One region of the Virgibacillus ainsalahensis genome, then DNA from elsewhere that is predicted to be linked to it. Evidence: riboswitches for the same ligand, from Rfam matches in the RefSeq annotation. Region 1 holds a riboswitch; the other holds the start of a gene.
The links. A riboswitch is a leader RNA that binds a small molecule or an ion and turns the genes downstream of it on or off. The one in region 1 is predicted to bind S-adenosylmethionine.

Region 1 (4,553 bases):
GGTTGGAATCATATGAAAAGTCATATTCGGTTCAAGTATTGTACGATCACCAGGACGCAGACTTGCTGTATGCTCTCCCCAATCCGGTGGATAATTCAATCCCATGGAATAACCAATACGTGACTCTTTTTTAATCCCGCTTTTTTCAATGGACCTCCGCCAAGCAAGCTCAACTTCTTCACATGTAACTCCTGGTTTAACGACATCTAATGCCCTATTAACCCCTTCAACGACAACTTCGCCCAGACGCTGCATCTCTTCCGTAGGCATCCCAACTACAACCGTTCGCGCCAAGGGAGAATGATAACGCTTATAGCAGCCGGCCAATTCGATGATAACAGGGTCCCCTTCCTGAAAAACCTCGTCTGTCCAGGTCAAATGACATGCAGAGGTTTTTTCACCTGTCGGCAGCAATGGAACAATGGATGGATAATCCCCTCCGTAATCCTCTGTTCCACTTATTTGAGCATAGGATATACCTGCAGCCACATCACATTGTCTGACACCTTTATTCAGCATCTCGTAGGCTGTCTGCATTGCTTTTTCAGAAATTTTGGCAGCTTGTTTAATATAGTTAATTTCCCGGTCAGATTTGATGAGGCGTATCCAGTTGACTAAATTTGTTCCATCCCTGAATGTAGCATTCGGTAATTCCTTCGTTAACCGAATATAGCATTGGGCAGTAAAATAATAAGCATCAAGTTCCATTGCAATCGTCTGCTTATCCCGTTTTTTCTTCTTTAAAAAATCGGAGACAAAGTCCATTGGATGCCTAATCTGTGATTGAACGTAGTGGTCTGCATATGGGAGAATATGGTTTTCATCCAGCCAGGTTGTATGCCTGGCAGCGCTTGCATCTAATCCACGTCCAATCCAGTATGGTTGGTCTTCATCTATCAAAACGACAAGCAACTGATGAACATAAAAAGACCAGGCATCATAGCCGCTTATATAATTCATATTTGCCGGATCTGTTACTAATAGGACTTCAATCCCTTCAGTCGCCATTCGCTGCTTTGTTTTTGCCAATCTTTCTTGAAACTCTAAGACAGGAAATGTTAACACAGCTATCCACCCTTTCGCAGAAAAAATTTTAAAAACCGCGAAAACACACAGTAGTAATCAGCAATACATATAATATCACTACTTTATTTTATGCAAAAACTCAAAATAAAGGTACAATTATTTTGCCGATTGTCGACAATGTTTTAATTTAATCATAATTCAATAATATTTGATTGTCAATGAATTTTTAGAATTTTAACCCAACTCTTTCCTTACACTTCTAATTATGCTGTTAATGTCAAGATTCCCCTATTTACCTGTTAGAAAACATGGCTGGTTTTCAAAAATATTGGCAGTATATCTTAGCGTACTTATACAATAGAAAGGGTTATATTTCTCTATCCACGAAAAAAGAGTCCTCCAGTATTTTATCACTGAAGGACTCTTTACATGCTTAGCTTATTTTAGTTTGTAATGAATCCTGTGGCAATACTTCGTTCATACTTCCTGTACGATACCCGCGAAGATCCATGGATACATAAGCGAAGCCAAGTGATTGAAGTTTCAATTGTACTTCTTCACTGTGCTCCATTAATTTTGTAATTTCTTCAGGAGTGACCTCAATACGTGCTACATCGCCATGGTGACGTACTCGTACGATATCAAACCCTAACTTTGTGATGAATTTCTCTGCCTGATCGACTTGTTCAATCTTCTGTTTATCCAATTTTGTACCATATGGAATTCTGGATGCCAGGCTGCAGGAAGCTGGTTTATTCCAAACAGGGATATCAAGTGCTTTGGTGAGTTCACGAACTTCTTGTTTGAAAAGCTTGGCTTCCTGAAGTACACTGCGTGCGCCTGCTTCCGTTCTTGCTTTTAAACCTGGACGGAAATCCGCCATGTCATCCATAATCATTCCATCAAGCACGTAGTCATAATTCATTTCTTTCGCTAAATTATTTAAATGGGAATAAAGCAGTTTTTTACTGTAATACCAGGAATCTGGCGTATTTGCTGCAACTCCTGCATCTTCCAGCTCTTTAATTTCTGTTTGATGCACGTTTACTCCCATTTTTTCGGCAAGTTCTACGGCGCCTTCGAACTCTTCTTCACGAAATAATTCTGATTTAACAACAACAGCCAGAACGTTGGAAGCCCCTAATTCCTGTTGTGCTCTTTTCAATACTAACGTGCTGTCTACACCACCGGAAAAAGCTACAATAACACGGTTCATTCCAGAAAGAATTTCACCCAGATGACGATTTTTTTCCGTAGTTGTCTGATTCATGTTTTTCGCCTCACTCTTTTATATTTCCCCTAAAGGGATAAAAATAGATTCTCATTCATTGATGGTTTCATAAAAATTCTTCTATAATCAGCTTACTGTCCCATGTTTAACATGTCAACAAAAAGCGTTCTCTTTTACTGTCTATAAGCGGATAATTTATTCCTTACTATTCGATTTAAAGACAATCTTCAAACTTTTTCTTGACATTAATATCTGGCAGGTGTACTCTGTGTATTAATCAATTATAGTGAATAAGTTATTTTCTTATCCAGAGAGGTGGAGGGACTGGCCCTTTGAACCCTCGGCAACAGACTTTACAGTACTGTGCCAATTCCAGGAGCATACTGCTCAAAGATAAGAAGAGATATAAGCCGTGATGCCAAACCTCTTCTTAATCCAGAAGAGGTTTTTCAACTATTAGGGGAGTTTTGAGAACAGCATATACCTTAGATAACCGAAATTTTTATACTTGCTGTCAGGTCTTTCCCGTCTTTCGGGTAAGAGCAAAAAGGTTTAATTTTACAAGGGGGATGAAATCATCATGACAGATCGAAGCATTGAAACAAAATTAGCGCAGTTGGGAAATAAAAGTGATGAATTAACCGGAGCCGTCAATCCTCCCGTTTATTTTTCCACAGCCTATCAGCATCAAGGACTTGGTCAATCAACCGGTTATGATTATACCCGGACTAAAAATCCTACCCGATCTCTTTTAGAAGAAGGTATCGCAGATCTGGAGGCAGGGGATCAAGGTTTTGCCTGCAGCTCAGGAATGTCGGCAATACAACTGGTTCTGTCCCTTTTCCGTTCCGGTGATGAAATCATTGCTCCAGAGGATCTCTATGGTGGAACCTATCGTATCCTGCAGCACTATGAACAAGCCTATGATATCCGGACAATTTATACAGAATTAACGAAAACGACAGAAACCGAAAACTTAATTACTGATAATACAAAAGCGATTTTTATCGAAACGCCTACAAATCCGTTAATGCAGGAGATTGGTATAGAGCAACTTGCAGAACTGGCACACAGACACAACCTTTTATTAATCGTGGACAATACATTTTTAACTCCTTATCTTCAGCAACCATTGGAGTCAGGTGCAGATGTTGTCATACATAGTGCTACAAAATATATCGGAGGTCATAATGATGTGTTAGCCGGTTTAGTAGTAGCAAAAGGAAATGAACTCTGCGAAAAACTATCCATCCTTCATAATACTTCGGGTGCAGTACTTTCCTCACTTGATTCCTGGCTTTTAATCAGAGGTTTGAAAACTCTTGCCTTAAGGATGAATAAACATGAGGAAAACGCCAAAACAATTGCCGCATACCTGCACAAGGAAGAAATTGTTACAGAAGTTTTATATGCTGGCAAAGGCGGTATGCTTTCCTTTAGCCTAAAAGAAAGTCAATGGATTGATCCATTTTTGCAAAATCTGAAGTTAATAACATTTGCGGAAAGTCTTGGAGGAGTGGAAAGCTTCATTACCTATCCTGCTACACAAACACATGCCGAGATTCCAAAAGAAGAACGCGAGCGACGTGGAATCTCTGATCGACTATTGCGTTTTTCGGTAGGTATTGAGCGAGCAGAAGATTTAATAGAAGATTTAAAACATGCATTTTCATTTTTAAGAGAGGGGCAAACTTCCAATGAGTCCATTCAAAAATAAACTGGAAACAAAGCTTGTTCATTCAGCGAAAAACAATAGTCAAAAAGATTATACAGGGTCAGTTAATGTACCGATTTATCAATCATCTACCTATCATCAGAAGAGTTTTGATGCATTTGGCCCCTTCGATTACAGCAGATCAGGAAACCCTACGAGAGAGGCATTGGAAGAAGCAATTGCAGATTTGGAAGGTGGTGCACGTGGATTGGCATTTGCTTCAGGTATGTCAGCCATCTCTTCTGCTTTTATGTTGCTTTCTTCTGGTGATCATGTTGTGATTTCCAAAGACGTATATGGAGGAACTTTTCGCTTCGTAACAGAAGTACTGCCAAAATTTCAAATTGACCACACTTTTGTTAACCTGACCGACTTAGAGGAAACTGCAAAAGCCGTCCAACCGAATACAAAAGTGATCTATATTGAGACGCCATCCAATCCTTGTATGAATATCACAGATATTGCAGGGATTATAAAGATTGCAAAATCAAATAACTGTTTGACATTTATTGATAATACGTTTATGACGCCACTTTATCAAAATCCAATTGATTTAGGAGCGGATGTGGTGCTCCACAGTGC
Region 2 (4,553 bases), 1.0 Mb from region 1:
GGAAGTTGAAGCTGTAAAAGAAGAAAGATCCATTGTGTTTCACCAGTCAAAAGCATTGGAATTGCATAACAAATTTCCAATTATGGCAGACAGACTAACACTGTGTGTCAAGGGAAAAGTGTTATTGGATGATGTAAGTTTCCAAATGCCGTTGGGTAAAAAAATAGCGATTAACGGCAGCAACGGCAGTGGGAAAAGTACGTTGTTCCATCATATTGTGAACAACGGGTCCGGCTTAAGCCTTTCACCAAAAGCAAAGATAGGTTACTTCCGTCAAATGAGCTATCAATTTACCAGTGATGAAACGGTGCTGCAATTTGTGAAAAACCGCTCTGCATATGATGAAGGATTTCTGCGAAGTGTTTTGCATTCCATGATGTTTGTCGGAACAGATATACAAAAAAGCGTGAAGTCATTAAGTGGTGGAGAAGCAACCCGTCTACAACTTTGCAAACTTTTCTTAGGGGAATATAACATTTTACTGTTAGACGAACCGACTAATTTCTTAGACATCCGTGCTATTGAAGCACTGGAACGCTTTATCACTTCCTATAAAGGAACCATTCTGTTTGTATCACATGATAAAAAATTTATAGAAAATGTAGCAGATCTGCAATTTCAAATCGCTAATAAAAAGATGTTGCAAATGTAAATGAACAAGTTAAATAGCATACCAAATCGCATAGTGATTGGTATGCTATTTTTCGTTGATATACAATCATTATGACAGCTCTCCTTCGTTCGGTCGTTCATTCACCTGATAAGTGCCCGAAAGCCGGCTCTTTCTCCTCGTTCAGTCGTTCATCCCCCTGATGAGTGCCCGAATGACAGCTTTTCTTCTTCGTTCAGTCGTTCATCCCCCTGATAAGTGCCCGAAAGCCGGTTCTTCCTCTTCGTTCAGTCGTTCATCCCCATGATGAGTGCCCGAATGACGGCCCTTTCTCTTCGTTCGGTTGTTCATCCTCTTGATGAGTGCCCGAATGACAGCTTTTCATCTTCGTTCAGTCGTTCATCCCCATGATGAGTGACCGAATGACAGCTCTTTTTCTTCGTTCAGTCGTTCATCCCCTTGATGAGTGCCCGAATGCCAGCTCTTCTTCTTCGTTCTGTCGTTCATCCCCATGATGAGTGACCGAATGACAGCTCTTTTTCTTCGTTCAGTCGTTCATCCCCATGATGAGTGCCCGAATGACAGCTTTTCATCTTCGTTCAGTCGTTCATCCCCTTGATGAGTGCCCGAATGTCGGTTCTTTTTCTTCGTTCGGTTGTTCATCCTCTTGATGAGTGCCCGAATGACAGCTTTTCATCTTCGTTCAGTCGTTCATCCCCATGATAAGTGCCCGAATGTCGGTTCTTTTTCTTCGTTCGGTTGTTCATCCTCTTGATAAGTGCCCGAATGACAGCTTTTCTTCTTCGTTCAGTCGTTCATCCCCCTGATGAGTGCCCGAATGACAGCTTTTCATCTTCGTTCTGTCGTTCATCCCCCTGATGAGTGCCCGAATGACAGCTCTTCTTCTTCGTTCAGTCGTTCATCCCCATGATGAGTGACCGAATGACAGCTTTTCTTCTTCGTTCAGTCGTTCATCCCCCCGATGAGTCCCGATTCCTGGAGAATGTTAATTGAATCAATAACCATAGGTATTTTTACAGATCAATAGAAAACTGCACCCGGATTTGGAGTGCAGTTTTCTATTGATCTATCCAATTAATCTTCTTCGTCAAACTCCCGCTTGGCAAGCTGCTGTTCATAGATAAACAGTGCATTATTATCATCTTTGATACGCTCCATATAGTCAATATGCGTTTCAAACATGGACTCTTCTTCAACCTGTTCATCCAGGAACCATCTGACAAAGGATAATGTCATATGTTCCTTCTCATCCATTGCAATATCTGATATTTCATAGAATGATTTTGTTACTTCTCTTTCCTGTTCTCGGCCTTTTTTGAACGTATCCAGAACGGAACCATAATCATTTTTCGGTGCAGGAAGTGCTTTAAACTTCGCATGAATCCCACGATCGTTCAAGTAATTGTAAATTTTCATGCCGTGGTAACGCTCTTCCTTCGCCTGCTGGATAAAGAAATTAGCAAAACCATCATAGCTGTTCGTTTCACAGTAGGATGCCATCGCCATGTACTCATGGGATGCTGCAAACTCGTTGTTCATTTGGTTAATTAATGCTTCTTGTAACTTATTTGACAACATAGAAATCATCCTCCTTTGTGAGTTAATTATAACACTATTCGTGGTTACATAATAAAGAAAGATGCATTCTGTTTTATTCAATAGATTGAGATCATCTGCTTTTCATGAATCGGCGCGCTCTTTGTTTATTTTTGCCCAACCGGATTCTCGATCACTACCCCTCCAGATACAACTTCTACTGTGTTGGCGATGGTATCACCGACAGGGCAGTGTTTTTCGATGAATGCAACAAACTCATTCACTTTCTCCTCGGGTGCATCTGTCTCGATGTGGTAGGTATAGCGGATGGTGGAAAAGCCCGGGCGGACATCACTTTTGCCAAGGAATCCGTCAAGATCTATGTCACCTTCCAGCTCCACGGAAAATGCGTTCAGATTGATATCGAATTTTTCCGCATAGGTACGGGCGACAATGGACTGGCATGCGCCGAGTCCGGAAAGTAGCACCTCCACTGGATTCATGCCTTTGTCGGTTCCACCAAGATTTGCCGGCTCATCAATGGTCAGTTTGTGGCCCCTTGCTTCTGTCTCCACCAATACATTTTCTTTGAGTGTTGCATTTGCCTTAACTGTTTGTACAGCCATTTATAATCCGCTCCTTTATTATTATTTACACAAAAGCCCTTCTCCATGAAGGGGAAGGGCGGTAATCTTAGACATCACGTCCCCTTCCCATCTTCGGAATGCATTCATTCCTCTGAAATTGGCACCGTGTTTTAAAAGGGGAAAATCCCTTCTAAGACCGGTTGCCGAGAGCTCATCGGGTCAGTCCCTCCCTCTCTCTGGATAAGAAGTAGCTATTTATGTAATTGTCATTAATCTTATCAGAATTAGTAGAATAGTCAAGCGATTTTTGCATGAAATTTATTTCAGTGTAATAGCAGAGTTGTTAAATAAGCAGGAATGTGGTCAATAGCGTAGAAATAGTTATATACATAGGAGGAGTAGCAATGCAGGAGTTTTAAATCAAAGGGAAAGATAAAAGATTGGATGATGAAACATAAAACGATTGAATATATCTGTTCCGTCTGCACCGGAGCGTACATATTAGGTGAAACTGGATTATTAGATGGAAAGAAAGCTACTACCCACCACTCAGCGTTGAAAATTGTACAAGAAAAGTATCCTCATATTCGCGTTTTATCCGATAGTAAAGTTGTGCATGATGGTAACTTCATTTCTTCCGGCGGGGTCTCTTCAGGAATTAATATGGCACTCTACCTTGTAGAGCAAATAATGGGGAAAGCAACTGCTGAGAGAACAGCTAAAACGATTGAATTTGTGCAATAAATATTTTCATGAACGGGGCAGGTAATTGCGGAATAAGGCATTGAATTGTAAGTCGTAGATAAACAGATTTCACAAGGAGAACGAAATATCCATTATAGGTTTAGAAGGTGAATATCCCTTGAAAAGTGAGCAGATGCAATTTTATTTTCAGCTGGTAGAAGACCAACGTAATGATTTTTTTCGGTACATAGATGAAAAGGTGGAGGACGCATGGGAACGTCCACTAACGGATAAATGGTCGATTGGCGAGACAGTCTATCATCTCGTGCTTATGGTAAGGTTAGTGCGAAGGGTTTCCATTTTTTATCTTCCAGTGATGCAGCCTTATGCACATCTACGCAAGAAACGTCCGTATCAAACAAAGAGTCATAATATTTATGAGGAATACAAGCAAACGAAGAAACGACCAATGAAAGCGCCTTTTCTGTTAATACCGCCAAATAATCTGAGTCAGAAATACCACTTCACAGAGGTTTGGCAGCTGCTCAACACCGAAACAGCCAAATTGAAGGAAAAAGTTGCTGCTATCGATGAACGTGTGGCCGGCCAAATTCGCTATCCCGACCCGATTGCCCACTACCCAAACGTCATTCAAAGCATTCACTTAGTAGCAATCCATGAACAACACCATTTCGATTTAGCAGTAAAATATGATCAGAATCAAAAATAATAAAAACAAAACCCTCTACTCACACGAGTAGAGGGTTTATTTTTATGCGATATAATCTTGTTTGTGAACATCAGGGTTTTCTTTTATGATATAGAATTTACCTTTTGTTGTAATTGCAAGGACTACGGTAAGAATCGCTGCAAGTATTGCTGCAAAGAATGCGGCAGTACTTTGCAGGAACGTACCCATATAGCCTAATGCAGCAATTGTTCCTAAACCACTGGCTATCAATAATGATGCAACACCAACAGGGTTCCACTTATGCAGGTTTTCCTGTTTGGCTTCATAATAGCCTGGGCCAATCTTAAGAATTCGCTTGACGATGACCGCATCTGTTACTAGAATAGCAGCCCATGTCATCAAAAAGACCCCTTGGAATGTCATT

Region 2: it holds a riboswitch for S-adenosylmethionine, as region 1 does, so the genes downstream of both, ACZ427_RS18070 (OsmC family protein) here and ACZ427_RS12695 (methionine biosynthesis PLP-dependent protein) in region 1, are expected to answer to the same signal.

Annotation. Positions count from the first base shown of each region.
Region 1 covers NZ_AP043943.1:2,600,726-2,605,278, forward strand. Annotated here, with positions in the region: gene ACZ427_RS12685 (M24 family metallopeptidase) at 1-1,065, opposite strand, end outside; gene larE (ATP-dependent sacrificial sulfur transferase LarE) at 1,460-2,296, opposite strand; SAM riboswitch class I at 2,558-2,657, shown strand; gene ACZ427_RS12695 (methionine biosynthesis PLP-dependent protein) at 2,838-3,974, shown strand; gene metC (cystathionine beta-lyase) at 3,955-4,553, shown strand, end outside.
Region 2 covers NZ_AP043943.1:3,635,832-3,640,384, forward strand. Annotated here, with positions in the region: gene ACZ427_RS18060 (Msr family ABC-F type ribosomal protection protein) at 1-652, shown strand, start outside; gene ACZ427_RS18065 (ferritin) at 1,706-2,209, opposite strand; gene ACZ427_RS18070 (OsmC family protein) at 2,335-2,793, opposite strand; SAM riboswitch class I at 2,878-3,001, opposite strand; gene ACZ427_RS18075 (DJ-1/PfpI family protein) at 3,199-3,498, shown strand; gene ACZ427_RS18080 (DinB family protein) at 3,632-4,168, shown strand; gene ACZ427_RS18085 (purine-cytosine permease family protein) at 4,211-4,553, opposite strand, start outside.